DNA from 3 places in the Microvirgula sp. AG722 genome. Region 3 is predicted to be linked to each of the others. Evidence: predicted binding sites of a transcription regulator. Region 3 holds the regulator's gene; each other region holds the start of a gene.

Region 1 (9,996 bases), on a different contig from region 3:
GCGCGCTGCCGGTGCCGCTGCTGGACGAGATCGGTCGCATCGCCGCGGCGTTCAACCAGTTTGTCGGCAGCCTCGGCGGACTGATCCACGGGGTGAAGACGCAAAGCGCATCGGTCGCCGAGCGGGCCCACAAGGTGACGGAAGCCAGCGAGACCATTTCCGGCCGCTCGAAGCAGCAGATGGAAGCCGCCAGCGCGGTGGCGTCGGCAGTGGAACAGATCAGCGTCAGCATCGCCCAGGTTTCGGATCGGGTGAAAGAGGCATCGGGGCTGTCCACCGAGGCGCGCGAACTGGCCTCGCAGGTGAACGAGGCGGCACAGACCAGCGCGGGTGAAGTCAACGATATCCTGATTACCTTTACCGGGCTGCATCAGCGCATGGCACAACTGGACGCGTCGTCGCAGGAGATCTCCGGCATTGTCGATGTCATCAGCAGCATTGCCGCGCAAACCAACCTGCTGGCACTGAACGCGGCGATCGAAGCCGCTCGTGCCGGCGAGCAGGGGCGCGGCTTTGCCGTGGTCGCCGACGAGGTGCGTCAGCTCGCTACCCGATCCGCACAGGCCACCGACGAGATCGGCCGCGTCATCCGGCTGGTGCGCGAGCAGATCGACAGCACCATTGCCGGCATGGAAACGGCCGGCGGGCAGGTCGAAAGTGGCGTCGTCCATGTCCGCCAGGCGGCGGACGGTGCTGCCGAAATCGAGCGTCACATCATGAAGCTGTCGGACCAGCTGGTCGAAGTCGGCCATGCCAGCACCGAGCAGTCGCATGCCAGCCACGATATCGCGGTCAATATCGAGAATATCAGCAGCATGGCCGAGGAAAACCATCAGGCGGTCGCGGAGACGGATGCCGAAATCAATTCGCTGAGCCGGATGGCGCGCGGCATGCACGACGAGATGGGCGCATTCCGCACCCGGGGCGACTGAAGCCGGTTCCGGGCGCCATGCCGGTTTGGTGCTGGCGTCCGGACATCAATATCACGGCGCGTGACATATAAATCACGCGCCATCATGCATGTAGAACACTATCTGACCGTGGATGGCCGCAACCCCTTCAACGAGTGGCTGAATGATCAGGCTGCCCATGCCTGATGTCTGCCAGCAATAACGACGAAAACTTCAAACGCAAGACCCATGCCTGCCAGGTCACAAACCCGTCGAAAGACGGGTTTGTGACCTGGCAGGCAAAACCGGTCCGTCTATACGCGGAAGCGGTTGAGGCTGCCGTCCAGCGCGCCGGACAGGTCCTGCAGCTCGTGTGCAAGCCGGCTCGACTGCTGGGCGGACATATTGGTGCTCTCGTTCATCTGGGCGATATGCTCGACGTTGCGTGCCGCATCATGACAAGCCTGGCTCTGTTCCTTGATGGCGCTGGCCATCTCGGCGATCTTGTCCACCGACCGCTGCGACAGGTCACGGATCACCTGCAGCGAGGCTGCCACGCTGCGCGTGCTGTCCACGCCGGTCACGATGCGGGCATTGGCCTGCTGCATGCTCTGGTGGGCCTCACGGGTATCGGTCTGCACCCCCTTGATGCGCGAGGAGATTTCGGTCGTCGCCTGGCCCGTTCGTTCTGCCAGCTTGCGGACCTCGTCGGCGACCACGGCAAAGCCGCGACCCATTTCGCCGGCCCGGGCGGCCTCGATCGCCGCGTTCAGTGCCAGCAGGTTGGTCTGGTCGGCGATATCGCTGATGACCTTGACGATCTCGCCAATCTCGCCGGAGCGCAGGTTCAGCTGGTCGATCAGCCGGGTCGTCTCGGCAATACTCTGCGCGATCTGCTGGATCTCGTCGGCAGCCTGTACCGCCATCTGGCTGCTCTGGCCGGCTTCCCGCGTGGCGTCGCGCGCCTGCGCTTCGACTCCCTGCGCATTGTCCGCCACCACATTGATGCTGACCGTCATCTGCTCGAAGGCCGCGGCACTGGACGCGGCGGCTTCCGACTGCTGATGCGAGGCCTGGGCGACCTGGCCGCTGACGGCGTTCAACTGGTCGGCGGCGCTGACCAGCTTGCCGGAATAGCCGTGCGATTCGCGGATCAGTCCGCGCACCGTGCTGACCAGCGTGCCCAGCGACGCACCCATGCTGCCGAGTTCGTTCCTGCCGTAGTCGGGAAGATCGAGCGTCAGGTCACGGGTCGAGGCCAGGGTATGGCTGATCTCCTGCATGCTGTGCAGCGGTTTCTGGATCGAGCGGATGATCAGCAGCGAGATCAGCACGCCTGCCAGCAGGCTGAGGCCGAGAATGCTCAGGACGGCGGTCTTGGCCGAGCTGGAGGTTTCGTCGATCTGCCCGTGCAGGCTGTCCACCGCCGTCTGTGCCGACTGGGCCAGCGCATCCAGCGTGCTTTCCATCCGGTGCACATTGTCCTTGTATTTGCCCAGTGCGGTATTGGCATCGGCCGTCGAGGTGAGGTGGCCGGCTTCCACGCTGGCTGACACGCTGTTGAATCCATTGCCGTAACCGGTCAGCAGCTCGCCCTGTTCGGTCATGCGCTGCTGCAGCGCCGCAAGCGCATCCGGCTGCCGTGCCAGCAGTTTTTGCAGGTCGGCAATATTGGTCTGGGTCTCGGCAAAGGTTTTCTTCCATTTGCCCAGATAGCCGGCCCGTGCCTCCGGCTCGCCGATATTGATGAAGTAGTCTTTCTCGAAGCGACGCAGGTTTCCGATTTCTACCTGAAGCTTGCTGACACCCTGGAAAAATGCCAATTCATGATTGGTGACTTCGGCGACACGGGTGTTGATGCGGTCCAGCCCTTGCAGTGACACTACGCCCGCGCCTGCGAGCGCCAGCAACAGCAGGGCGAACCCCAGAATGATGCGGGTTGCGACTGATAAATTTTTCATGCGATTTTCCATGCCATGGGCGGATAGATTCCAGAGCGGTTGGTGTCGTTACAAATGCAGGATTGCCCGTTTGAGTCTGGCGTTATCCGTCCTGCCCGCTCTTCCCCGCAATTTTAATCACAGTGACCTGCCACCGCTGGCATTTAATTGTTACCAAATACATGGCACCTGCCATTTAATAAATTGTTCGTCATGATGGTGACAATAAAATGAATGGTATATGAATAAAGAAATGGGCAGGGGGTATGTGAGAATAATGATTCTCGTATTTTCAGTCTGTTTTAACTATTGAGTGGTTATTTTATGGAAACATACGACCGGACTGGATGCGGCTGGCCCGGAAACAGAATGAAGGAAAACGGATGCGCGTCCTGCTGGTGGAAGACGACCGGATGATCGGCGAAAGCGTCGAGGAAGGGTTGCGCGGTGAGGGCTATGCCGTGGACTGGGCCCGGGATGGCATCAGCGCCGACATCGCCCTGCGTACCACCCGTTATGACCTGGTGCTGCTCGATCTGGGCTTGCCCGGCCGGCAGGGGCTGGGCGTGCTGGCCGATCACCGCCGCGCGGGCGGGGATACGCCGGTGCTGATCGTGACCGCGCGCGATGCCACGGCCGACCGGGTGCAGGGACTGGACGCTGGCGCCGATGACTACCTGGTCAAACCCTATGATCTCGATGAACTGTTTGCCCGCATTCGCGCGCTGCTGCGGCGGCGATCCGGGCGCAGCAGTCCGGAAATCCGCCTGCGCGGGCTGACGCTGAATCCGGCCACGCACGAGGCCAGCCTCGACGGTACGCCGCTCAGCCTGTCGCGGCGCGAATTCTCGCTGCTGCTGGCCCTGCTCGATCCGCCGGGTACGGTGCAATCCCGCGCCAGACTGGAAGAGAAAATGTATGGCTGGGGTGAGGAAGTCGAAAGCAACACCATCGAAGTCTATATCCATGCGCTGCGCAAAAAACTCGGCAGCGACTTCATCAGGAATGTGCGCGGCGTCGGCTACAAGGTGCCGGGTGACGCATGAGGTCGATACGGCGGCAACTGCTGGTCTGGCTGCTGGGCGGGGTGCTGGTGTCGACGCTGATAGCCGGTGCGATGATGTTCATCAAGGTACGCGAGGAAACCGGCGAGCTGTTTGACGACCAGTTGCGCCTGATCGCCACCTCGCTGCCGACCCGCATTGTGGTTCAGCACCAGGCGGAGGAAGAGGATGACGAGCTCAACGACGACATCTCGGTGCAGATCTGGGATCTCGACGGCAAGCTGGTCTATTCGGCCAATGCCGGACCGGGCCTGCCGAAGCCGGCGTTTCGCAAGGAAGGGCACCATTCGGTGTCCTCGGCCAGCGGCCGCTGGCAGGTCTTTACCGAGATCCGGCGCGGGCACCTGATTCAGGTCGCACGGGCCAGCCGCGACCGCGACCGGCTGGCGATGAAACTGGCACTGCGTTCGCTGCTGCCGTTCATGGTGCTGATTCCGCTGCTGGGCCTGTTCATCCTGCTGGTGGTGTCGCGCGGGCTGCGGCCGCTGGCCCAGCTGGCCCGGGCCGTAGGACGGCAATCCCCGTCGGCGCTCAAACCATTGCCCCTGGCACACGTGCCGCCCGAGATTCGCCCGGTGGTGCTGGCGCTGAACGACCTGCTGGCGCGACTGGAGCAGGCGATGAGCGCACAGCGCAGCTTCGTGGCCGATGCCGCACATGAGCTGCGCACACCGCTGACGGCACTGAAACTGCAGCTGCAACTGGCCGAGCGGGCCGGTGACGACGTCCAGCGTGCCGAGGCGTTCGCCCGGCTCGGCCAGCGTCTGGACCGGGCTTCGCACCTGGTGCGCCAGTTGCTGACACTGGCGCGGCATGAACCGCAGATGGGGTTGCCGCAACGGGCGCCGGTCGATCTGGTCGCACTGGCCGGACAGGTCATTGCCGACTATGACGATCTGGCGCGCGAACAGGGCATTGACCTCGGCCTGAATGCGGGCGACGACATCGGGCTGGAACCGGGCAACGGCGACAGCCTTGCCATCCTGCTGGACAACCTGGTCCGCAACGCGCTGGCGCACACGCCGGCCGGCGGGCGCGTTGATGTGGTACTGGCGCGTGATGGTGGCCATGCCGCACTGCGGGTCATCGACACCGGGCCCGGCATTCCGCCAGCGGCGCGGCTGCGGGTGTTCGATCGTTTTTATCGCTGTGGCGATCGCGGCAACACCGGCAGCGGGCTGGGGCTGGCCATCGTCAAGAGCATTGCCGATGCGCACGGTGCCCGGGTGACGCTGGCCGACAATCCGGGCGCGGCCAGCGGGCTGATGGTCAGCGTGCGCTTTGGTGCCGGGACCGGCGGCTAGCGCGGCGGGATTCGCACGCTGTCATCGTCGAAATCGCCGCGTTCTGCCTGACGGTGACAGGCGACACAGTTGGCGGCGCTGCCGACGCCCTTGCGCCGGAACACATCGGGACGGATTTCATCGTGCTTGTGGCGGAACCAGACCGTGCTGGTGATCCGCAGCGGCGGGCTGGCCGGATTTTCCGCATACTTGCGCCGGTATTTCGGATTGGTATTTTCCGCCGACCACAGCACCAGAAAGGCGGTGATCTCATCGCGGGTAGCCGCGTCGAGGCTGGCGTTCTCGCCGAAATGACGGTCCAGTCCGCCCATCATCCGCCGCCAGGACGCCGCCGGCAGCATGCCCGGCGGGTAGGCCATGTGGCAGCTCGCACATTCGGCCCGGTAACTGGCATTCGGCGGCACCTGACGGTAGCGGTGCCTGCCCTCGCGGTCATGGTTGTCGGCCAGTGCCGGCAGGGTCAGCAGGGTCAGCAGGCAGGTCAGCAGCAGTGGGGATCTCATGGTGGTTTTCCTTATTTGACGCTGATCAGCCAGGCGATGAAGTCAGCCTTTTCCGCCGCCGTACATTCGCGGGCATGGACATCGTCACAATTGCGCCGGAACCATTTTTCCACTTTCTTCGCATCGGTCAGGCGTTCGGGGTTGGCCACCGGCGCCAGTGGCCGGATGGGCCGGAATGCCCGCGTTTCGCCGGGCTGGCGCGGGTCGCGACCATGGCAGGTGGCGCAACTGACCTGCTTGCCGTCGCGCGGAACCCGGCGCAGGAAGAACGCCTGCCCGCGCTCCGCCGAGGCGGCAAAGGCCGGGTCCGGGCGTCTGGCCTCGGTCTGGTAATGCTGCAGCAGGGCGGAGGGCGTCGCGGCCACGGCCGGAACGACGACAAACAGGGACAGGGCCAGCAGGATCGGTGTGGACAGGCGGGTCATCATGGCAGTCCCTCTCACGATTCGGCCGACGGCGTGGACGGCGTGGCTGCCGGGCGGGAGACCGTGCGCCGGCGGCCGGGGCCGAACAGCGTCGTCAGCGCCAGCGGCCGGCGCCAGCCGAACAGCAGGACGACATGCAGACCGGCCAGTGCGAGCGTGGCATTGGCGAGAAACTCGTGCAGTTCCTCAAGGCTGCCGGAAGCAATCAGACCGGCGTCCCGCTCATCGCCGTCCGCGTCATCGCCATCACTGGCGTGGGCGGCCGGAACGGCCTGCGCCGCCGCAAGGCCGATGGCCCGGGCGTTGTCGATCATCAGCACGCCGCTGACCGAAGTCCCGATGATGCCGAGCACCAGGGCCAGCACCAGGACCCGGCTGGCGGTGGTGGCATTGCGGGCGCGCAGGGTGGCGCGGCGCGGGATCAGCGGCGAGAAGCCGGCGGCGCCGGAAAGGCTGACAAGCAGACGGACGACCAGCAGCGCGATCAGCGCATAGCCGGTCCAGACGTGCAGCAGTTCTCCGTCGTCGCCGGTCAGGTAGGCGACCAGGAAGACAATGACCAGAGACCAGTGCAGCAGACGGAAGCGGGTGAAGGGAAGCATGGCGGCAAACTCCTGATTGAGATGCCGCCACCATACGAAACCGAAAATTAAACCGGTGTTAGAAGCCCGCGCCTAGCGTTCGGTGTGCTGGTCGATACTCGTGTCGCGCACCATCAGGACCGGGACCGGGCTGGTACAGGCGATCTTGTCGGCATCGCTGCCGAGCACGGCGCGCGAGACGCCACGACGACCGTGGCTGCCGATGACGATCATGTCGGCCGGCCAGGCACGCGCCTCTTCGACAATGGTTGCCGCCACCGTGTGATGGACGTGGTTGTACAGGTAGGCTTCGACCTTGAGCCCGCGCGCGGTGACTTTCTGCTTGGCGTCGTCGAGCAACTGCTTGCCTTCCTCGATCAGCTGGGCGACGAAGTCGTTGATGGTCTCGGTCATGCCGTCCAGTCCCACTACCGTCACGTGCGGATCGACGATATGCACGATGCGGATGGTGGCATCGAGACGGGCGGCGAGATCCATGGCGGCGTCAAGGCCGCGCTCGGCAGTGGAACTGCCGTCGATGGGAACGAGGATGCGGGTGTACATGAGGCTCTCCTGGCTGTGTCACCAATCCGTGGTGCCGACAAAGGCTGTTCGCCCGATCGCGGAACATGCTGACAAGCGAACGCTCACTTCCAGCATAGAGGGCGATCCGGCGCGACGGATTGATGCGGATCAGCTCAGGGCGTGTCCGATCCTGCTAGTCGTTTGCCCGCTTCAGATCGCGGCGATATTCGAGCTCGGCGCGGGCATGCGCCTCATTGATCTGCTTCTGCGTCTTGATGTGCGTGGCAGGAGAGACCCGCCGGGTATTGATGTCGCACTGACGGCGAGACCATTCGGTGGGGGAGATCCATTGACTTTTCATGCGCACTCCTCTCAGGAGAACCATTGAGCCGCCGGCGCCGACGGGCCGGCTTCCGTGCGGCACGCTTCAGTGTACGCATATCCACTGGTGCGTGTGGCGGGAAATGTCCCTGCCGCACAGGATGCCGCCCGAACGGGGCTGACATATGGTTACCTGGATGAATATTTTGTGACACAGGCATGGAATGGACAACACAATATGGTAAATTACCTTGACGTAATTGCGTGATGCCGCCGATCCGGCCGCAAGCCGCCATGGCGTGTTGTGACCGGAGCGGGGGCGCCATTGCCTGCGAACCGGTGTGTTTTCTTTTTTTCCGAGATTGCCACCTTGAAGATATCCACCCGTTTGTACACGCTGTCCGGCCTGGGCATGCTTGGCCTGATCGTCATGGCGCTGGCCGCGTTTTTCCTGTTTTTCACCATTCAGTCCGAAGTCGACAACAATGACCGTGTCATTCTTCCGTCGGCCGAGGCCATCAACCGGATCGGCGAGGACTTTGCCGGCAGTCGCCGCGACGTGCTGCTGCACATCCTGGCCGAGCCGGGCGGCAAGCAGAAATACAAAACCGAATTCGAACAGGCCAAACAGAAAATCCTGGCCGGGGTACAGCACTACCGCAGCGAGCTGGCCTCGGATGACCAGGATCGCGCCAATATCGACGCGGTCAGTGATGCCCTGACCCAGTACTATGCGCAGGTGCCGGAAGTGCTGGCCCTGTCCGAACAGGGCAATTTCGAACTGGCGCGCCGCTACTCGATCGAGAAAGTGACGCCGCTGTCGGTTCGCACTGCCGCCACCCTGCAGCATGCCAGTGACTACAACAAGCAACTGCTCGGCAGCTCGATTTCCCGCCTGCACGACACCATCGCCGCCGGCAAGGGGGCGCTGCTGGCCGTGGCACTGGCTGTCGGCGGGCTGCTGCTGGCCGGCGGACTGTGGACGACACGCCAGATCAACCGGCCGATATCGGCGCTGCGCGACGGCCTGACGGCGCTGTCGACCGACCTGGACTTCACCCGCCGCTTCCAGCGCACGCAGCGCGATGAAATCGGTGATGCCTATCATTCGCTGAACGGACTGCTGGATACCCTGCAGACCAGCTTCCGCCAGTTGCACGCGCTCGGGCTGAACGTCAGTACCGCCGCGCAGTCGGTGTCGACCGCCTCGCAGCAGATGACCCAGGCGTCGCAACAGGTCAGCGAGTCGTCATCGAGCATGTCGGCGGCGGTCGAGCAGGTCACGGTCAGCATCGCGCAGGTCGCCGACCGGGCGGTCAGCGCCAATGACAGCAGCCGCAAGGCAGGCGACGAAGCGAACGCCGGCGGCAATGAAATCGGCGACACCATTGCCACCTTTGCCGAAACCGCGACCACCATCCAGCAGGCGGCAAGCAAGATCGAGCAGTTGAAAGACCATACGGTCAGCATCGGCGAAGTGATCAACGTGATCCAGGACATTGCCGACCAGACCAACCTGCTGGCACTGAATGCGGCCATCGAAGCGGCGCGCGCCGGCGAACAGGGCCGCGGCTTTGCCGTGGTGGCGGACGAGGTGCGCAAGCTGGCCGAGCGGACCTCGCTGTCGACCCAGGAAATCACCCGCACCGTGCAGACCATCCAGCACGAGGCCGGCGACACGGTCGATACCATGCAGTCGGTGGTGTCCCAGGTCAGCCAGGGCATGGACAAGGCCGGGCAGGCTACCGATGCGATCAAGCGCATCATCGGCAGCACCGAAAACACCGTGCTGCAGGTCGGGGAAATCACCAGCTCGATGCGCGAGCAGTCGCAGGCCAGCAACAATATTGCCCAGCAGATCGAACGCATCGCACAGATGACCGAAGAGAGTCATGCCGGGGCCTCGTCCACCGCAGAGTCGGCGTATCAGCTGCAGGAGCAGGCGAGGGAAATGCAGAAGACGCTGGAAGCGTTCCGCGTCTGAACTACCGGCCGAGCGTCAGCCGGTTGCGGCCGGCATTCTTCGACTGGTACATCGCATGGTCGGCCCGCCGGACCCAGTCGTAATCGTCGTCCAGGTGCGCCGCATAGGGCACCAGGCCGGCGCTGACCGTGCAGCCCCAGAGCGTATTGTCGACCGTCTGCAGTGCGCGGACGCGCTCGACAATGCGCCGGGTCAGTGCCAGTGCGCCGGCCTCGTCGACCCGGTTGATGATGATGACGAACTCCTCGCCGCCATAGCGGGCGATGATGTCTTCCTGGCGCAGATGGTTTTCCAGCAGGCGGGAGAAGTTCCGCAGCACGGTGTCGCCGACCTGGTGACCATGCGTGTCATTGATGTGCTTGAAGAAGTCGAGATCCAGCAGCAACAGGCTCGCGCCATGCCCGCCCCGCCGGCAATCGTCGAGCACCTGCTTGAGCAGCGACTCGAAATGGCGGCGGT
Region 2 (9,996 bases), on a different contig from region 3:
AAGGGGAAAGTCAGGCGGCGGCCGGGTAGTCGCTGTAGCCACGGGCATCGCCGCCAAACAGCGTGTTGCCGTCGAATGAAGCCAGCGGCAGGCCGTCGGCCAGCCGGCGCGGCAGGTCCGGGTTGGCAATAAAGGCGCGGCCGAAGGCGACCAGGTCGGCATAACCGTTGCCGATCACCCACTCGGCGCGGGCACGGTCGTATTTGCCGGCCACGATGATCGGCCGGCTGAAGCGGGCACGAATGTCCTGGCGGAACGTCTCGGTAAACGGCGGCGCATCGTCCCAGTCGGCTTCGACCAGGTGCAGATAGGCAATGCCGCGCGCCTGCAGATAAGTGGCCGCCTCCAGCAGGGTCGGCAGAATGTCCGGGCAGGCCATCCCGCGCGCGGTCAGGAACGGCGCCAGGCGGATGGCAGTGCGTGCGGCACCGATTTCCCCGGCCACGGCATCGACCACTTCCCGCAGAAAGCGCAACCGCTTGTCACGCGAGCCGCCGTATTCATCGGTGCGGGTGTTCGAGGTCGTGCGCAGGAACTGGTCGAGCAGATAGCCGTTGGCGCCATGGATCTCGACACCGTCGAAGCCGGCGTCCAGCGCCCGTCGCGCCGCGCGGCGAAAGTCGTCGACGATGCCGCGGATTTCATCCCGCTCCAGCGCGCGCGGCGTCGGGCAGGCGACCATGGCGCCGATCCCGGTCTGCGGATCAGCCCTCCACACCTGGCCGTCGAACGGCACGGCCGACGGCGCAACCGGCAATTCACCATGGTGGAAATCCGGGTGGGACATGCGTCCCACATGCCAGAGCTGCAGGAAGATCCGCCCGCCGGCGGCATGGACGGCATCGGTCACCAGACGCCAGCCGGCCACCTGCGCGTCACTGTGGATACCGGGCGTGAACGAGTAACCCTTGCCTTGCGGCGAGATCTGCGTCGCCTCGGTCACGATCAGCGCAGCCGATGCGCGCTGGGCGTAGTAGCGCGCATTCAGCGCATTGGGCACATCGCCGGGCTGGGTGCTGCGGCAGCGGGTCATCGGTGCCATGACCACGCGGTGCGGCACGGCGTGACCGGCAATGACGGTCGGGGTGAACAACGGGGAAGCGGTAGGCATGGCGGCAGGGCTCCGGACTCGGTGGAAGAGGCCGTGCCATTCTGCCCGGCGAGCCGCATGCCGATAATCAGGCCGCCATTTGAATCATTTTCAAATGAAAACGGGGGATCGCTTCCCGATGCCGGCGGCGGTCAACGCCTTGTGAACAACGGCCTGTGTCAGACCACGCTGATTGACCAGATTGTTGAACCTGGCCGCCAGCAGGGCTTTTGCGGACCGTTTTTCAGCATCCGTGAATCCCGGATCCATCAATACCTTGTCGGTCCCGGCGGGCATGTCATTGCGCATCATGATCATTTTCTCCTGAGTCCATAGCGGGCCGGCATGGCTTCAGGCGTTGCCCGAACCGGGTCATGCCCGACGACAATGGCACCAGCCGGCCCGGCAAGCCGTCAAAAAGGGGACGGCTTGCGGTTGCGGCAAGGCGACAGTCGGTCTTCCCCGGTCACGCCCCCTGCGCCAGTTCGACGCAACGACGCGCCAGTTCCCGGGTCGGGTCGACCAGACCGACCTCGCGACCGCCAAGGTTCAGGACGTCCTCGCCCGGCACGATCAGTGGCAGTTCGGTGCAGCCGAGGATCAGCACTTCGGCGCCGCGATCGGCCAGATGGCGGGCAGCGGCCAGCAGGTCGGCGCGGCACTCGCCGTCGACAAAGCCGGCCTTGACCCCCTTGTCGCCGTAGATGGCATTCATCACCTGCGCCTGATGGGCGTCGTCCGGCACGATCAGCGTCAGGCCGGCGCGCTCGGCCGCCCGGCGGTAGACGCCGCTGCTCATCGTGCCGCTGGTGGCCAGCAGCCCGACCGGCGGACAGTGCGGGTAGCGTTCGGCAATCCGTGCCATGGTCACGTCCGGCATGCTGATGACCGGGATCGACAGATGCGGCTGCAGGTCGCCAAGGTAGGCATGCGCGGTATTGCACGGAATGGCGATCATCGCCGCACCGCCGGCCTCCAGCCGCTTGCAGGCGGCATACAGCGCGATCGACGGGTCCGGCCCGCGGCCGAGGATGTGCGCGGTCCGGTCCGGAATCTGCGGATTGTGTTCGACCAGCAGCCGCACGTGTTCCTGGTCGCGCTGCGCCCGTGTCAGCCTGACCAGCTTGTCCATGAAATCCACCGTCGCCGCCGGTCCGACGCCGCCGACGATACCGACCTTGACCGGCTCACCGGCCGGCACGGCATCGCGCTCCAGCGCATGGTCAGCATAGACCCGGTTGCTGTCGATCAGCCGGATGCCGCGGGCGGCCAGTCGTTCGGCCAGCAGCGCCACTTCGGTCGAGGCGGCGAGGATGACCCCGACCCCGTCAGCCTGCAGACTGCGGCAGGCCTGCATCACGGCTTCCAGCGCGGCATCGTCGAGGTAGCCGGCCTTGAGCCCGCGCGGGCCGTAGATCGCCTCCATCAGCCCGGCCTGGGCGTCGGCGGACGGGTAATGCAGCGGATGGCGCGCGCCGAGATGGCTTTCGAGCAGGCCGGCACGGCGCACGTAGTCGCAGGTCAGCACGCCAAGCGGCGTGCCGGCCGGCAGCTCGCGTTCGAGATGGTCGGTGACTGCCGTCATCAGGTTGACGATCGGCAGCGCGGTTTCGGCCTGGATGTCGTCGAGGAAGGTATGGCAGATGAACGACGGCAACAGCACCCGGTCGACACCCTGGCTCTCGAAGTGCCGGACGATGTTGAATACGTAGAACTTGCTCTCGCGCGGATCGGCCTCGCCCCGGGCCACGGCGTCGCCTTCGCTCAATGGCTGCTGCTCCAGCAGCACGTCAGGCTGGGCCTCGCCCTGGCGCGCCGCGCGCTGGACCAGCTTGAACAGCACGTCGGCGCCTGCCAGCGCACCGACCCCGCCGACGATGCCGAAGCGGCGCTGCCCGACCCTCTTGTCAACCGAATTCATTCCACCCTCACTCGCTGCGCGCCGGCCCATCCGGCGTCATGCGTCATGATGCAGACGGAAACGCGTCCGGCGATGCGTATTCAGATGCCGGGTATGCGTGGAATGAATAAGTGCCCATGCAGCCCCCGAATCCTGCGTCCGGTCGGGCCACACGGGGGGCGCGGACTCAGTCCGGCAGGTCGCGACCGCTCAGGTGCTGCCACAGCCGCACCAGCGCCGGCTTGCGATTGTTCAGGTCGCAATACAGGCGGATGCCGAGCGGCAATTGCCAGCGCTGGCCGCCAGCGCGGACCAGCCGGCCCTCGGCCAGTTCCTGGCTGACCACCATTTCCGGCAGCCAGGCCATGCCCAGCCCCTGCAGCACCAGCTCCTTGGCCTGGTCGGACATGTCCGACTCATAGCGTCGCAGCAGGGCATACGGCTGGCCGGCGTGGTCCAGCAGGTACTGCACGGCGCGACGCAGGTAGGCGCCGGTCGCAAACGAGATCAGCGGTACCGGCACCTGACGGGTCCCCGGCAGCGCGTAACGCGGCCGACCGTCGAGGCCCGGCGCCGACACCGGCAACAGTACGGTGTCGCCCAGCGGCAGGAACGCGTAGCGCGTCTCGTCCAGCAGCACCGGCAGCTCGGTATGGTGATAGCACAGCAGCAGGTCGGCCGAGCCGTCCGACAGGGCCTTGATCGCCTTGTTGATGCTGGCGGTCACCGCCCGCACGCTGATGTCGCTGTAGTCCTGCCGTACCGTCTGCAGCCACGACGGCACGAAATTCACCGACAGTGAATGCCCGGCAATGACCCTCAATGAATGTGCGTCCGGATTGACCTCGCCGCGCAGCATGCTGCGCGTCTCCAGCAGCCGGCGCAGGAAGTGCTCGGCATTGTCACGGAACAGCACGCCTTCCGGCGTCAGCGTCAGTGGCAGGCCGCGACGCTCGATCAGCGGTACGCCGACCCAGTGTTCCAGCGCCTGAATGTGACGACTGAGCGACGGCTGCGAGATGTGCCGTTCCTCCGCCGCGCGTGAAAAGCTGCGGGAAGACGCCACACTCAGGAAATCCTCGATCCAGCGGATGTCCATAATTCGTTCGCTCACCACTCGTCAATGTTGAAAACGCGTCACTGTGCCGCATCGCTGGCCAGCGCGCATCGGGAAATCGAATATCTTTCGTCGATATACTGCATAAGTGATTGCTGATTTACATGATCCATCTCAATAAAATTCCGGATCGCCTCAACTAGCCTAAGATTTTCCACGAGGCATTACATCAGGATGGACACTCAGACTAGCGCCGCCCCACTGACCAATGACGTGGTCGACCCCTATTACGAAGGTGTGCCCGATTACATGGTCGACGTCTATGACTGGGCCTATGTCAATCCGGTCCAGGTCGATCGGCTCGACCACAACCTTGTGGTTCGCGTCCTGCTGTTCGGCAACGACCAGCGCCTGATGCGGGCCTATCTGAACGAGATCCGCCCCGGCATGCGCGTCTGGCAGGTCGCCCATGTCTACGGCGATCTGGTGACCCGCGTCGCCGACAAGGTCGGTCCGCAGGGCAGCTTCCACCTGACCGACATCACGCCGGCACAGGTCGAGCACGCCGAACGCAAGCTGGCCGGCCGGCCATGGGCGCAAGTGTATCGTGCCGACGCCGCCCATTTCGACGGACATGGTGAATATGACCTGATCTGCAGCTTCTTTTTGCTGCATGAAGTGCCGGAAGACAAGAAGCGCGAAATCGTCGACCACATGCTGGCGCGGGTGCCGGTCGGTGGCAAGGCGGTGTTCGTCGACTACCACCGGCCGTCGATGTGGCAGCCGATCCGCTGGATCCTGAAGGTGGTCAACGCCTGGCTGGAACCGTTCGCCAACGCGGTGTGGAAGCACGAACTCAGCCATTACGCGACCCATGCCGACCGTTTCGACTGGAACAAGCGCACCTTCTTCGGCGGCGTGTACCAGTGCACGGTGGTCACCCACAAGGCCGCCCCGGACGCCTGATTCCTCCTGCCGCCGGCCACCCGGCCGGCGGCAATCCGCCTTCCCGCCTTCCGTCACTGCCCGCCCGGCGTCATGCCGGCACCTTGACGCGAATCAATGAGCATTTTCCGCTTGTCCATCAGCATGTCATCGTCAATGGAATGACTGTCATGCCCTCGCACCCCATGGACATGACGCCAGCCCGGCCGGCGCCATTCCAGGTCACGGTTTTCCCCTCTTTCTCCAACCTGCAACAGAAAGAAGAACCATGAAAGCGAGACGGTTCCCCCGCTGGATTCTCCCGGCGCTGGCGCTGCTGCCACTGGTGGTCGGGCAGGCTTACGCCGCCGACGACGGCCTGCACAAGAATGCCAATCCCAAAGCACCGAAGATGACCGAGGCCGAATTCACCAAGGCCAGGCAGATCTATTTCGAACGCTGCGCCGGCTGTCACGGCGTGCTGCGCAAGGGCGCTACCGGCAAGCCGCTGACACCGGACATCACCCTGGAGCGCGGCAGCGAGTATCTGAAGACCTTCATCAAGTACGGCAGCCCGGCCGGCATGCCGAACTGGGGCACGTCCGGCGACTTCACCGACGAGGAAGTCGACCTGATGGCGCGCTACGTCCAGCAGGAACCGCCGACACCGCCGGAGTACTCGCTGGCGGACATGGAGAAGAGCTACAAGGAACTCGTTCCGGTCAGCAAGCGTCCGACCCGGAAGATGAACAAGCTGAACCTCGACAACCTGTTCTCGGTCACCCTGCGCGACGCGGGTGAGGTTGCGCTGATCGACGGCGACAGCAAGAAGATCATCAACATCATCAAGACCGGCTACGCCGTCCACATTTCGCGCATGTCGGCCTCGGGACGCTACCTGTTCGTGATCGGCCGCGACGCCAAGATCGACCTGATCGACCTGTGGATGCCGGTGCCTGACCGGGTTGCGGAAGTCAAGGTCGGCCTGGAAGCGCGTTCGGTCGAAACCTCCAAGTTCAAGGGCTACGAAGACAAGTACGCGATCGCCGGCACCTACTGGCCGCCGCAGTACGTCATCATGGAAGGCAGCACGCTGAAGCCGCTGAAAATCGTGTCGACCCGCGGGATGACGGTCGATGGCGAATATCACCCCGAGCCGCGCGTGGCCTCCATCGCCGCCAGCCACTACCGCCCCGAGTTCGTGGTCAATGCCAAGGAAACCGGCAAGATCATGATGGTCGACTACACCGACCTGAAGAACCTGAAAACCACCACCATCGACTCGGCCAAGTTCCTGCATGACGGCGGTTTCGACTCCACCGGCCGCTACTTCCTGGTTGCCGCCAACGCGTCGAACAAGGTCGCCGTGGTCGATACCAAGGAAGACAAGCTGGCCGCACTGGTCGACGTCGGCAAGACGCCGCACCCGGGTCGCGGCGCGAACTTCGTCCATCCGAAATTCGGTCCGGTCTGGGCCACCAGCCATCTCGGCGACGACACGATCAGCCTGATCGGTACCGATCCGGTCAAGCACAAGGCCAGTGCCTGGAAGGTGGTCGAGACGCTGAAGGGCCAGGGTGGCGGTTCGCTGTTCATCAAGACCAATCCGAAGTCGAAGAACCTGTGGGTCGACACCCCGCTGAACCCGGACGCGAAGCTGAACCAGTCGGTGGCCGTGTTCGATATCAGCAAGCTGCAGAGCGGCTATGAAGTACTGCCGATCGTCGAGTGGGCCCAGTTGAAGGGCGCCGGTGCCAAGCGCGTGGTGCAGGCCGAGTACAACCAGGCCGGCGACGAAGTGTGGTTCTCGGTCTGGGGCACCAAGGACCAGGAGTCCGCACTGGTCGTGGTCGATGACAAGACCCGCAAGCTGAAGGCCGTGATCAAGGATCCGAAGCTGATCACGCCGACCGGCAAGTTCAACGTCCACAATACCCAGCACGACGTGTATTGATCCGATGGCGGGCAGGGAGCCCTTCCCTGCCCGCCTGTTTTTGTCCGCCAACCGGAGTTCCACCATGCACAACCTTATCGTGACCGCTTTCGCCTTCGGCGCCCTGCTCGTCAGCGGCGCCGCCCAGGCCAACGAAGCCCTGGCCAAGAGCAAGAACTGCATGTCTTGCCACACCGTCGACAAGAAACTGGTCGGTCCGGCGTACAAGGACATCGCCACAAAATACAAGGGCAAGAACATGGAAGCCCAGATGGTGCAGTCGATCATCAAGGGCAGCAGCGGCAAGTGGGGTCCGATCCCGATGCCGGCCAACAATGTGTCCGAAGGCGATGCCAGGACGCTGGCCAAATGGATCCTGTCGCTGTAAACCGGTGCCGGCTCGCCGGCATGGCGCTGTTCGCCATGCTGGTCTCGGCACCGGCCTTCGCCACCGACCCGCCCTCGCCACAGCGCCAGCGCCAGCTCGCGCACTGGCTGCGCGACGACTGCGGCGCCTGCCACGGCATGACGCGCCAGGGCGGGCTCGGCTCGCCGCTGACCGCCGCCGCCCTGGCGGACAAGCCGGCGTCGGGTCTGGTGGCCACGCTGCTTGACGGGCGTCCCGGCACGGCAATGCCGCCGTGGCGACCGTTTCTGACTGAAGACGAGGCCGTATGGCTGATCGAACGATTGCAGCGCGGCGATCCTCTCGCCGTGCCCTGATTCCCGCGCTTGCGCTGGCCTGCCTGAGCGCACTGGCCGGTTGCAGCACCGCCCCGGCCGCACGCGGTACCGGCGACCTGGGCCTGATCATCGAACGGGCGACCGGCCGCGCCCAGATTGTCGATACCACGCAGCATCAGCGCCTGGCCACCGTCAGCGGGCTGGGCGACCTGTCGCACGCGTCGGTAGTGTTCTCGCGCGACACCCGCTATGCGTATGTGTTCGGCCGTGATGGCGGTCTGACGCGCATCGATCTGCTGTCGGCCCGCATCACCCATCGCGTGGTGCAGGCCGGCAATTCCATTGGCGGCGCCATCAGCCAGGATGGCCGCATCGTGGCCGCGCAGAACTACGAACCGGGCGGCATCCGCCTGTTCGATGCCGCCACGCTGAAGCCGCTGGCGGACATCCCGGCCATCGGCGCGGACGGCCGCCGCTCGAAGGTGGTCGGTCTGGTCGACCTGCCCGGCCAGCGCTTCGCCGCCAGCCTGTTCGAGTCGGGAGAGATCTGGCTGATCGACGCCAGCGACCCCGCGCACCCGAAAGTGGACAAACTCGCCGCCGGCAAGCAGCCGTACGATGCACTGGTCACGCCGGACGGGCGCCATTATCTGGCCGGCCTGTACGGCGAGGACGGGCTGGCCCGGGTCGATCTGTGGCAGGACCCGCCGGCGGTACGCAAGGTCATGTCCGGCTATGGCCGGGGAGAAACGCCGCTGCCGGTGTACAAGATGCCGCACCTGCGCGGCTGGGCCATCGCCCAGGGCGAAGCCTGGCTGCCGGCCATCGGCCGCCATGAAGTGCTGGTCGCCGACACCCGCGACGGCTGGAAGGAAAACGCCCGCGTCGCGGTCGCCGGCCAGCCGGTCTTCGTCATGGCGCGTCCGGACGGCCGCCAGGTCTGGGTCAATTTCGCCTTCCCCGACAATGACACCCTGCAGGTCATCGATACCCGGAGCCGGCGTGTGGTCCGCACGCTGAAACCGTGCCGGGGCGTGCTGCACATGGAGTTCACGCCGAAGGGCGAGGAAATCTGGTTCTCGTGCCGCGACGACAATCGGGTCGAGGTCTACCGTACCGACACGCTGACCCCGGTCGCCTCGCTGCCGGCCGACAACCCGAGCGGCGTGTTCTTCACCCCGCGCGCCTACCGCTTCGGCATGTAGCGCCCATGTCCGATGATCGCGCCCTGTTCGACACGCTGCAGCGCGATTTTCCGCTGCAGTCCCGCCCGTATCATGTCGCCGCCGCGGCCTGTGGTCTCGACGAGGCGGACCTGCTGGCCCGGCTGGCGGCCGGGCTGCAGTCCGGCCGCATCAGCCGCATCGGCGCGGTATTCGCGCCGAACGTGATCGGCGCCAGCACACTGGCCGCGCTGGCCGTGCCGCCCGATGCACTGGACGAGATGGCCGCGCGGGTCAATGCCTGTCCGCTGGTCAACCACAACTATGCCCGCCATGGTCATGCCTGCAACCTGTGGTTCGTGCTGACCGGCCGCGACCGGGGGCAGCTCGATGCCGCGCTGGACGATATTGCCATCGCGACCGGTCTCCCGCCGCTCGACCTGCCGCTGGAGCGCGAGTACCACATCGATCTCGGTTTCGCCCTCGACGGCCCGCAACGGCAGCGAACGCCCCGGACACCGGTGGCGCGACCGGTACTCGATGCAGCGGACTGGCGGCTGATCGCCGCGCTGGAGCGCGGCCTGCCACTGGTGGCGCAGCCATACGAGGCACTGGCGGCCATGGCCGGCCTGAGTCCCGGGCAGGTTGGCGAACGGCTGCGCACCTGGTGCGACAGCGGCGTGATCCGTCGCTTCGGCGTGGTGCTGCGCCACCGCGAATTCGGCTACCGCAGCAATGCCATGTGCGTCTGGGACGTACCGGACACCGACGTCGACGCCATCGGCAAGCGCCTCGCCGCCCACCCGGCGGTAAACCTGTGCTACCGGCGACCGCGCCGGCCCGGCTGGCCGTACAACCTGTTCGCCATGATCCACGCCCGTTCCAGCCAGGCAATGGCGGACGATATCGCCGGCGTGGTCCGCCATGCCGGTCTGGCCCCCCATCCCCGGTTGGTGCTGCCCAGCACCACCTGCTACCGCCAGCGCGGCGCACGCTATGCCTGCGAGGAGTCCCCATGCGACACAACGACGCCAGCCTGATGCCGCTCGACGACACCGACCGCCTGATCATCAACCGGCTGCAGGACGGTTTTCCGCTGGTTTCACGCCCGTATGCGGCAGCGGCAGCCGCACTGGGGCTGGACGAAGACACGCTGCTGGCGCGGCTCGATGCGCTGCTGGCGCGCGGCGTGCTGACCCGCTTCGGCCCGCTGTTCCAGATCGAGCGCGCCGGCGGCCGTTTCGT
Region 3 (9,996 bases):
ATGGCCAGCAGGGCGGCGGCCGAGAACCAGGCGACGCTGCGCTGGCCTTGCGGAATGATGATCCAGGCGGCCAGCAGCGGGCCCATTGCGCTGCCGGCATTGCCGCCGACCTGGAAGATCGACTGGGCTAGGCCGTGGCGGCCACCGGATGCCATGCGTGCCACGCGCGACGATTCCGGGTGGAAAATCGATGAACCGGTGCCGATCAGCGCGGCAGCCAGCAGCAGCGTCGGATAATCGGTCGCCGCCGCCAGCGTCAGCAGACCGACCAGGGTGCAGCCCATGCCGATGGCCAGCGAGTACGGTTGCGGTCGCTTGTCGGTATACAGTCCGACCACCGGCTGCAGCAGCGAGGCGGTGATCTGGTAGGTGAGGGTGATCAGGCCGATCTGGGCAAAGCTCAGATGGAAGCTGCTTTTCAGCAGCGGATAGATCGCCAGGATCAGCGACTGGATCATGTCATTCAGGAAATGCGAGAAGCTGATGGCGCCGAGCACGCGAAAGCCGGTGCGTTCGCTGTCGGCCCGGGGCGGGGCAGTGGTGGTGGTGGTCATGACGTCGGAGCGCAGGGTGGGTGGCGATAGCGACTGATCATAACTGGCGACCTGCTGCCCGTCCTGCGAGAATCAGGCAGCAACTGGCGCAAATCGGGCAGGTGGACTGCACCGATGCCAGCGAAAGGTCATCGATGCAGCTCCCTCCCCGCTATCTGGCCTACGACCGGCGTGACGTGCCGGTGATTGCGATGGCGATCGATTATGCCGACGGTCATGTCACGCCGCCGCACAGTCACCCGAACGCACAGCTGATCCATACCGTGCAGGGGGTGCTGGTGGTCGGCACCGCGCATGGACAGTGGGTGGTGCCGCCGACGCGCGGGCTGTGGATGCCGGCCGGCACCTCGCACTGGGTGCGCATGGTTGGTGATGTGCGCATGCGCACGGTCTTTATCCGCTGCGATGCCGCGCCGGACTTGCCGGACAGCTGCCGGGTGCTCGGCATTTCCGGGCTGCTGCGCGAGCTGATCCTGGCTGCCATCGATGTCCGGATACCTTATCTGTCTGACTCTCGCGACGGGCGGCTGATGCGGTTGCTGCTGGATGAGCTGCGCGAGATTCCGACCCTGCCGTTGCAACTGACCCTGCCGTCGGACCCGGCCCTGCAGCAATTGTGCGCGGCACTGGTGGCCAGCCCCGACGATGCCACCACACTGGCGCAGTGGGCGGCGCGACTGGCGCTCGATCCGCGCACCATTGCCCGGCGTTTTGTGCGCGAGACCGGCATGACCTTCGGCCAGTGGCGGCAACAGGCCCGGCTGCAGGCAGCGCTGGAAGCACTGGCCACCGGCAGCAAGGTGGTCGATGTCGCCCTTGGCCTCGGCTACGACAGCCCCAGTGCGTTCACCGCCATGTTCAAGCGCCAGTTTGGTGTCGCCCCGAGTGTGTTTTTCCGTTAGGACCAGCCTTCCAGTACCAGCTTGCCGATGGTGTGGCCGGCCTCGAGCCGGGCGTGGGCGCGACGCAGGGTAGTGGCGTCGATCGGGCCGAGCACTTCGCCGAGCGTGGAGCGCAGCCGGCCGGCGTCGATGCCGTCGGCGATGCGTGCCAGCAGACGGTGCTGCTCGATGCGGTCGTCGGTGCGGAACATGGCGCGGGTGAACATGAACTCCCAGGCAAAGGCCGCGCTCTTGCTTTTCAGCAGCTCGACCGGCAGCGGGCGGGCATTCTCGACGATGGTGACGATGGTGCCCTGCGGCCGGATCAGCTCGGCCAGTGCCGGGAAGTGCTGGTCGGTGTCGTTGAAGCAGGCGATGTAGTCGACCGTGTCCAGCCCCAGTGCCCGAACCTGTGCGACCAGGTCGCCGCGATGGTCGATGACATGATCGGCACCGAGCTCGCGGCACCAGCTTGCGGATTCGGTTCGTGAGGCGGTGGTGATCACCGTCAGCCGGCCGAGCGTTCTGGCCAGCTGGATGCCGATCGAACCGACCCCTCCCGCACCGCCGACGATCAGTATCGTCTTGCCGGCATCCTGCCCGTCCGGGCTGATGCCAAGACGGGTGAAGCAGGCCTCCCAGGCGGTGATGGCGGTCAGCGGCAGAGCGGCCGCGGCGGCAAAGTCGAGGCTGGCCGGCATCGGGCCGACCAGGCGTTCATCGACCAGCTGGAACTCGGCGTTGCAGCCGGGACGGGTGATGTCGCCGGCGTAGTAGACCCGGTCGCCGGGTTTGAACAGCGTGACATCGCGGCCGACGGCATCGACCACGCCGGCTGCATCCCAGCCAAGCACGCGCGGCGTGCTTTCCTGTTGTGCTTTTGGCGCGCGCACCTTGGTATCGACCGGATTGACGGCAATGGCGCGCACGGCGACGCGCAGGTCATTCGGTCCCGGTTCCGGCAGTGGCAACTCGATATCGAGCAGCGACTCGGCGTGGTCGATGGGCAGGTAGCGGTACAGGCCGACGGCTTTCATGGTGGTGTCTCCAGGCGATGACGATGAGTGATGCCGGAAGTGTAGTCGGCGGTGGATTCGCCGATTAGACTGCCCAATGTGGAAACTTTGTCCGTCAGGATGAACAATGACGCCGGAATTCGACCGGATGGCAGTCTTTGTGCAGGTGGTGGAAAGCGGCAGCTTTACTGCTGCGGCGCAGGCGCTCGGCCTGCCCAAATCCACGGTCAGTCAGCAACTGGCCAGGCTGGAAGCCTCGCTGGGTGTGCGGCTGTTGCAGCGGAGTACGCGCAAGCTGAGTCTGACTGCCGCCGGGCAGCTGTATGTCGGCCACTGCCAGCGCATGGTCGAAGCCGGTCGTGCCGCCGATGCGGCCGTTTCCCGGCTGCGCGATGCGCCGGCCGGCCAGTTGCGCATTACTGCGCCGGAGGCCTCCGGCGCGCTGCTGTTCGCCGGGCTGGTGCCGGCATTTCGCCGCCGCTACCCGCTGATCAGCGTCGACATGCTGGTGACCGATGCCCATCTCGACCTGATCGGCGAGCGCATCGATCTGGCGTTTCGTACCGGGCGGCTGGCGGATTCGAGCTTTGTCAGCCGGCATGTCGGCGAGGTGCGCCGTGCTCTGGTGGCGGCCCCGGACTATGTGGCGCACGCCGGCCTGCCGGTTTCACCGGCCGATCTCGCCGCTCATGCCTGTCTGGTTCATCATCCGGCCCCGGACTGGCCGCTGACGGGGGCGGATGGCCTGCAGCGGGTCGTGCCGTCGCCGGGCATGCGCAGCAGCAGCCTGATGTATCTGCAGCAGGCTGCCGTTCATGGTGCCGGCATTGCCATGCTGCCGGCGTTCATGTGCCGGTGCGAGCTGGCCAGCGGGCAACTGGTCGAACTGCTGGCAGCGTATCCGCCGTTGCCGAACCAGTATTTCGCTGTCTATCCGACCCGCACCCACGTGTCGGCCGCGCTGCGCGCCTTCCTGGATTTTGTCGGAACATGGGGGCTGGCCGAGCGGCTGGCAGCCGTCGATAAATGAAAATGGCAGACCGGAGGTCTGCCATGGGGCGGATCGCAAACTGCCGGAAATGATTACCGGACGTGCGGTGCCAGCGTGTGCAGCATCTGCGCCAGCACCTTCGGGTTGGCGGCGACCACGTCACCGGATTCCAGCCAGCCCTGCTCGCCGAACACGTCGGTGACAATGGCGCCGGCTTCCTGGGCGATCAGGCTGCCTGCGGCGATGTCCCACGATTTCAGGTTCAGTTCCCAGTAGCCGTCCACGCGGCCGCTGGCGACATAGCACAGGTCGAGCGCGGCCGAGCCTTCGCGGCGCACGCCGGCGGTCTTGCGGATCATGTCGGCGAACATGGCCAGGTACTGGTCCAGATAGCTGACGTCGGTGTACGGGAAGCCGGTGGAGATCAGGCTGTCGGCCAGGCTGATGCGCTTGCTGACGCGGATGCGGCGATCATTGAGGAAAGCGCCGCCGCCTTTGCTGGCGGTGAACAGGTCGTTGCGGTTCGGATCATAGACCACGGCCTGCTGGATCTGGCCCTTGTGCGCGAGGGCGATGGATACGCAATACTGCGGATAGCCGTGCAGGAAGTTGGTGGTGCCGTCCAGCGGATCGATGATCCACAGGTATTCGGCGTCGGACAGCGAGGCCCCGCCCGATTCCTCGGCTAGAATGGCGTGCTTGGGGTAGGCATCCCGGATCATGTCGATGATGGCCGCTTCGGCCGCACGGTCGACGTCGCTGACGAAGTCGTTGTGCTGTTTCTGCTCGGCGCGGATCAGGTCGAGGTTGTTCGACGCGCGTTGAATGATGTTGGCGGCGCGACGCGCGGCCTTGACCGCGATGGTCAGCATCGGATGCATGGGAGCCTCTCTGGCAAAGGGGGCGCGCCGCGAATTCTTGCCGCCGCGCGTCTGGATAGTCCGGGTTTAAGGAACGATAAAGACCCGGACAGTTGGATGTTCCGGGCCTTTTGATGGCCGGAATTTTAACGCAGTTTTCTCAATGTCGAAACCCGAAGTCCCTGATTTTTTGCGTAATGTGCGCGTCGTTCTGGCGCGTCCTTCCCATCCCGGCAATATCGGCGCCGCCGCGCGCGCGATGAAGACCATGGGCGTGACCCGCCTGTATCTGGTCGAGCCAAAGCGTTTTCCCGATGCCGAGGCGACCACGCTGGCATCCGGCGCGGCCGATGTGCTGGAGAACGCCGTGGTGACCGGCACGCTCGATGCCGCGCTGGAAGGCGTGTCCATCGCCTGTGCGCTGACCAGCCGCAAGCGCGAGCTGACCACGCCGCTGGCCGCGCCGCGCGACGCCTGTGCCGAGCTGCTGGCGGCGGCCCGCGACGGGGTCGAGGTTGCACTGGTGTTCGGCAACGAAACCTACGGACTGTCGATCGACGAGGTCGCGCGCTGCAACCGGCTGGTCACCATTGCCGGCAACCCGGACTATTTTTCGCTGAACCTCGGCCAGGCGGTACAGGTCATGTGCTATGAGCTGTTCAGCCAGTTGGCATTTCCGCTTGATCATTTGCGGGCCAATGCCGAACTGGCCAGTCATGAAGAGGTCGAAGGGTTCTATGGTCATCTCGACCGGGTGCTCGACGGTATCGGTTTCTATGACCGGCGCAATGGCGAACGGCTGATGCGCCGCTTGCGCACCCTGTATGACCGCGCCAGCCTGGAGCGGCAGGAGATCGATATCCTGCGCGGCATGCTGAAGCAGATCGAACGCCGCTGCGGGCCGGACCCGTACCGACACGACTGAGTCGCGTGAACTGCGCCGCCGATCCCCGCCTGCTGCCGTTGCTGGCCTCGTTGCGCGAACCGGCGGTGCGGGCACTGGCGTCACTGCTGCTCGGGCCGTCGCCGTGGGACAGCGGTGTCGAGTTCGACCGGGCCCTGCTGGCCGGACCGCGGGCTGCCGAACGGCTGCTGGCACTGGACCGCCGCCCTGCCGTATTGCTGGACTGGCTGGCGGCCCGGCGCACCGGGCGCCTTGGCGCCCATGCCGAGGCGCTGCTGGCCTTCTGGCTGGCACAGCGGAGTGCGCAGCTTGAACTGGTGGCGGCCAACCGCGCGGTGCGGGTCGAGGCGCATACCCTTGGTGAGTTCGATTTCCTGCTGCGGCTGGACGGACGGCCGCTCCATGTCGAAATGGCGTGCAAGTTCTATCTGGAAGTCGCGCCGCAGTGCTGGGTCGGGACCGACCTGCGCGATGCGCTGGCGCTGAAACGTGCGCAACTGGTGCGCCAGCTGGCGCTGGCCGGCGATGCGCGTGCGGCGGCGACCCTCCCGCCCGGTTTCGCCGGCTGCCCGGCCTTTACCGTGTTGCGCGGGCAATTGTTCCGGCCGGCCGGCAGCGGCGAACCGGTGCACTGGTGGCGGCATCAGGGGGAGGCCTGGCCGGCACGGGCGGCCGACAGCCGCTATCTGCACCTGCTCCGGCTCGACTGGCTGTCCCCGGCCCGGGCTGGCCGGGCCGACGTGCAGACCGCCGCCGAGCTGCAGGCGCGGCTGGCGGGCAGGAGAGAGGCGCTGATGGTGGCGGAAATGCAGGCCGTCGGCGATGACGACTGGCAGGAAGTGTCGCGCGGCTTCGTGGTGCCGGCGCACTGGCCGGAGCCCGGCCGGCTGGCCACCCTGATGGCGCGCATCGCGGCGCTGGATGGCGGGGAGAAGGAATGATGAAGCAGCTGCTGATCCTGTGGGCCGGTCAGACCGGGCGCAACCTGCAGCTGGCGCGGGCCGCGGCGGCGGCGGCCAGTGAGGCGGGCGAGGGGGAGATCGACGTGCGGCTGCTGCCGGCGCAGCAGGCCGGCATCGACGATCTGCTGGCCTGTCACGGCCTGATTGTCGCCACGCCGGAAAATTTCGGCTACATGGCCGGCACGCTGAAGGATTTTTTCGATCGCACGTTCTACCCGGCCCAGGGGCGGGTGGAAGGATTGCCGTATGCGATCCTGATCTGTGCCGGCAATGACGGCAGCGGGGCGCGAGTCGCGATCGAACGCATTGCGCGCGGCTATCCGCTGACGCCGGCCTGCGAGCCGCTGATCGTGCATGGGGAGCCCGACCAGGCCGCGCTGGAGCGCGCGGCCGAGGTCGGTGCGACGCTGGCGCTCGGCCTGTCGCTGGGACTGTTCTGAACCGGGTTCAGGTGGTGGCAATCGGCATGCTCTGCTGGCAGCCGCCGACCAGGGTCTTCAGGTTCTCCGGCTGAATCAGCTGGATGTGCTTGTGTTCGACAATGATCCAGCCCTGGGCCTGGAATTTCGACAGCGTGCGGCTGACGGTTTCCAGCTTCAGACCGAGGAAGGAACCGATTTCCTCACGGCTCATGCGCAGGATGAAATCGTTGGCGGCGAAGCCGCGGGCGGAGAAGCGCTGGGACAGGTTGAGCAGGAAGGCGGCCAGACGTTCTTCCGCCTTCATGTTGCCGAGCAGCAGCATGACCGACTGGTCACGGACGATTTCACGGCTCATCAACCGGAAGAAATGATGCTGCAGGGTCGGGATGTCACGACCGAGACTGGTCATGCGCGAGAACGGCAGTTCACAGACCTCGGCATCCTCGAGCGCGATTGCATCACAGCCGTGCAGGCTGCTGGAGACGCCATCCAGGCCCAGCAGCTCGCCGGACATCTGGAAACCGGTGACCTGCTCGCGGCCGTCATGGCTGGAAATGCAGGTCTTGAAAAAGCCGGTCCGGATGGCGAACATGGACTTGAACGCCTCGCCGGCGCGGAACAGGTACTCGCCGCGCTTCAGGCGCCGACTCTGCCGGATCACGGCGTCGAGCTGGCTCATCTCCTCGCGATTGAGTCCGATGGGCAGGCACAATTCGCGAAGACTGCAGTTCGAGCAGGAGATCTTCAGCGTGTGGGCAGTAAGCGGATTGTGTTCGGCCATGATGATCCGTTCAGGTTGTTATCATGCCAGGCTTGACGACTATCAAAGGCGCCCCTGCACGATTCAGGCAAAGTGGTTCACTGCCTGAGAGGTTTATCCATTTATGACGACAGCAATTCACGACAACGTGGCTCCCGCCCAGTTCATTTTCGACCGAGAGTTGATCGAACGCCTCGACGGCAGCGGTCCTCGCTACACCTCGTATCCGACGGCAGACCGTTTTACCACCGAATTCAACGGCGTAGATTATCGCCACTGCCTTGAGCAAAGGCAAATCGGCGCCAGCGCCAAGCCAGTATCATTATACGCTCATATACCGTTCTGTAATACAGTCTGCTACTACTGCGCCTGTAACAAGGTCATTACCAAGGACAAGACGCGTGCGGATACCTATCTGGGTTATCTCGAACGCGAGCTGGCGCTGCATGCCGAAGGGCTGGGGCCGCGCCAGGACCTGATCCAGCTGCACTTCGGCGGCGGCACGCCGACCTTCCTGTCCGACGAGCAGATGCAGCGGCTGATGGACGCGATCCGTCGCCATTTCAACCTGTTGCCCACTGGCGAATACTCGATCGAGATCGATCCGCGCAAGGTCAGCGCCGACACGGTGCGGCTGCTGGCGACCCAGGGCTTCAACCGCATGTCGGTCGGGGTGCAGGATTTTGATCTGCAGGTGCAGAAGGCCGTCAACCGGGTACAGAGTGTCGAGGAGACGCTGACGGTCATCGACGCCGCGCGGTCGTCCGGCTTCAAGTCGGTCAGCCTCGATCTGATCTACGGCCTGCCGCACCAGACCGTCGACTCGGTCCGGCGTACGCTGGAGACGGTGCTCAGCATCCGTCCGGACCGGCTGGCGCTGTACAACTACGCCCACCTGCCGACGGTCTTCATGCCGCAGCGGCGCATCAACGAAGCGGATCTGCCGTCGGCCGAGGTCAAGCTCGACATCCTGCAGATGGCGGTGCAGATGCTGACCGATGCCGGTTACGAATTCATCGGCATGGACCACTTCGCCCTGCCGGACGACGATCTGGCCGTGGCCCTGCGCCAGGGACGGCTGCAACGGAACTTCCAGGGCTACTCGACCCATGCCGACCATGATCTGGTGTCCATCGGGACCTCGGCCATCGGCAAGGTCGGCGCCAGCTATCACCAGAACGCAAAAGACCTCGAACAGTATTATGCGATGCTGGACGAAGGTCGGCTGCCGATCGTCCGCGGTCTGCTGCTGAGTGCCGACGACCTGCTGCGCCGGGCAATCATTCAGGCGCTGATGTGCCGCTTCTCGCTGTCGATGGAAGCGATGGGCGAGGGTTTCGGCATCGACTTCAAGCAGTATTTCGCGCCGGAAATGGCCCGGCTGGCCGAATACGAGGCTGACGGACTGGTCGAGCTGGATGACGAGTGGATCGCCGTGACGCCGCAGGGGCGTTTCCTGATCCGCACCATTGCCATGGTGTTCGACCGCTATCTGCGCGAGAAACAGACCCACGCCCGCTACTCGAAGACGATCTGAGCCGCTGACGCCGTATCAATGGTGTGCGTACAGCTGCCTCAGGTAAATCGCTGTGCTCTGCTGTTCGAACCGGACCGTATTGACCAGGCTGGTGCGCGCAGAGGTCCACATGCCCTGAGCCTGGAAGACCCGGACGTCCTCGTACGGCAGCTTGTGCAGCGTGAACGACTTCCAGAGGTACTCGGGTGAAACGGTTCCCTTGCCGGCCACGACAGTCTTGCCCAGCCGGTTTGCGACAACCTGGGCGACGGATGACATGCTGTTGCCCTGGCCTGCGTGACACGACCCCAGCAACACGGTGTCCGTGTCGGCGTCGAGCAGCGGGCGGATACGTCTGGCCAGTTGGGGGGCGCGCAACAGCTTGTTTGCGGCGATCGTCACATGGGGTGAGCCATGGATGCCGACTGTCTGTACGCCCGGCCCCTTGTTCCAGACTCTCAGTGACATGTCAAAATCGGGGTTTTTCCGCAGATGTCTGCCCAACCGCCATGCGCCGAAACCGATGGCGCCCAGGACCAGGCTAACCAGACTCGCGGCGACCCCCAGGCCGTAGGATACCCTTCCCAGCGTTGCTGCCTGTCCAGGGCTTGAGCCGGCCAGCAGATTGGAGGCCGCGCCGGTAGCGACGGAGATGATCGCCAGCGCCAGCCCCAGACTGGCCAGTATGGATGCCGTGCCAAAGGTGGCAATGGAGAGGACCAGACTGACCAGGCCGAGGGCGATTCCGGTGTTGGAAATCGCTGAATAACCGGAAGGATCACGATTGTTGACCGGGTCGCCCAGACAGAATGCATAGGGATTGATGCCTCCCGTCCCGAACGGGCTCAATGGGTCCGGTTGCAGGACGCGCTGAATCATCGGGTCGTAGCTGCGTACACCATTACCCATATGGTAGTAATTTTTGTTGCCGACATAGTCTGAAAGCATGCCATGCAGGCCGAGCCGTGGACGCTTTTTCCAGATTCTGACGGCTTGCGCTGCTGCCCTGGCCGCTGCCGGAGACGGGGGACGTGATGGCATGGCGTTTCCTCCTCGTGGAGTTCCTGGCCGCACATCAATTCGCGGTCGATGGACTGGTGTCTGAACGTTTCCTTCTTCCTGCATAGTAA

The links. The regulator FNR, encoded in region 3, switches genes on or off when oxygen is low (the NO sensors DNR and NnrR bind a similar motif). The targets are predictions, from matches to a motif close to TTGATNNNNATCAA.
Region 1: a site for FNR is predicted at 7,391-7,404, ahead of DFO50_RS14735 (universal stress protein). Genes of this name have one in related genera too.
Region 2: a site for FNR is predicted at 5,097-5,110, ahead of DFO50_RS16885 (nitrite reductase). Genes of this name have one in related genera too.

The regions. Positions count from the first base shown of each region.
Region 1 is NZ_QLTJ01000013.1:55,349-65,344, forward strand. Features, by position in the region: gene DFO50_RS14700 (methyl-accepting chemotaxis protein) at 1-932, shown strand, start outside; gene DFO50_RS14705 (methyl-accepting chemotaxis protein) at 1,205-2,851, opposite strand; gene DFO50_RS14710 (response regulator transcription factor) at 3,214-3,876, shown strand; gene DFO50_RS14715 (ATP-binding protein) at 3,873-5,198, shown strand; gene DFO50_RS14720 (diheme cytochrome c) at 5,195-5,701, opposite strand; gene DFO50_RS14725 (DUF1924 domain-containing protein) at 5,713-6,129, opposite strand; gene DFO50_RS14730 (cytochrome b/b6 domain-containing protein) at 6,141-6,728, opposite strand; gene DFO50_RS14735 (universal stress protein) at 6,801-7,271, opposite strand; gene DFO50_RS19225 (hypothetical protein) at 7,426-7,593, opposite strand; gene DFO50_RS14740 (methyl-accepting chemotaxis protein) at 7,924-9,537, shown strand; gene DFO50_RS14745 (diguanylate cyclase) at 9,539-9,996, opposite strand, start outside.
Region 2 is NZ_QLTJ01000020.1:15,056-25,051, forward strand. Features, by position in the region: gene DFO50_RS16860 (alkene reductase) at 11-1,111, opposite strand; gene DFO50_RS16865 (hypothetical protein) at 1,202-1,402, opposite strand; gene DFO50_RS16870 (aspartate/glutamate racemase family protein) at 1,557-3,011, opposite strand; gene DFO50_RS16875 (LysR substrate-binding domain-containing protein) at 3,178-4,104, opposite strand; gene rquA (rhodoquinone biosynthesis methyltransferase RquA) at 4,282-5,013, shown strand; gene DFO50_RS16885 (nitrite reductase) at 5,261-6,925, shown strand; gene DFO50_RS16890 (c-type cytochrome) at 6,990-7,292, shown strand; gene DFO50_RS16895 (cytochrome c) at 7,274-7,627, shown strand; gene DFO50_RS16900 (cytochrome D1 domain-containing protein) at 7,579-8,793, shown strand; gene DFO50_RS16905 (Lrp/AsnC family transcriptional regulator) at 8,799-9,791, shown strand; gene DFO50_RS16910 (AsnC family transcriptional regulator) at 9,767-9,996, shown strand, end outside.
Region 3 is NZ_QLTJ01000001.1:298,015-308,010, reverse strand. Features, by position in the region: gene DFO50_RS01395 (MFS transporter) at 1-554, opposite strand, end outside; gene DFO50_RS01390 (helix-turn-helix domain-containing protein) at 689-1,456, shown strand; gene DFO50_RS01385 (zinc-binding alcohol dehydrogenase family protein) at 1,453-2,472, opposite strand; gene DFO50_RS01380 (LysR family transcriptional regulator) at 2,579-3,481, shown strand; gene DFO50_RS01375 (inositol monophosphatase family protein) at 3,535-4,323, opposite strand; gene DFO50_RS01370 (RNA methyltransferase) at 4,466-5,227, shown strand; gene DFO50_RS01365 (DUF1853 family protein) at 5,233-6,147, shown strand; gene DFO50_RS01360 (flavodoxin family protein) at 6,144-6,608, shown strand; gene fnr (fumarate/nitrate reduction transcriptional regulator Fnr) at 6,616-7,371, opposite strand; gene hemN (oxygen-independent coproporphyrinogen III oxidase) at 7,475-8,887, shown strand; gene DFO50_RS01345 (RHS repeat-associated core domain-containing protein) at 8,903-9,907, opposite strand.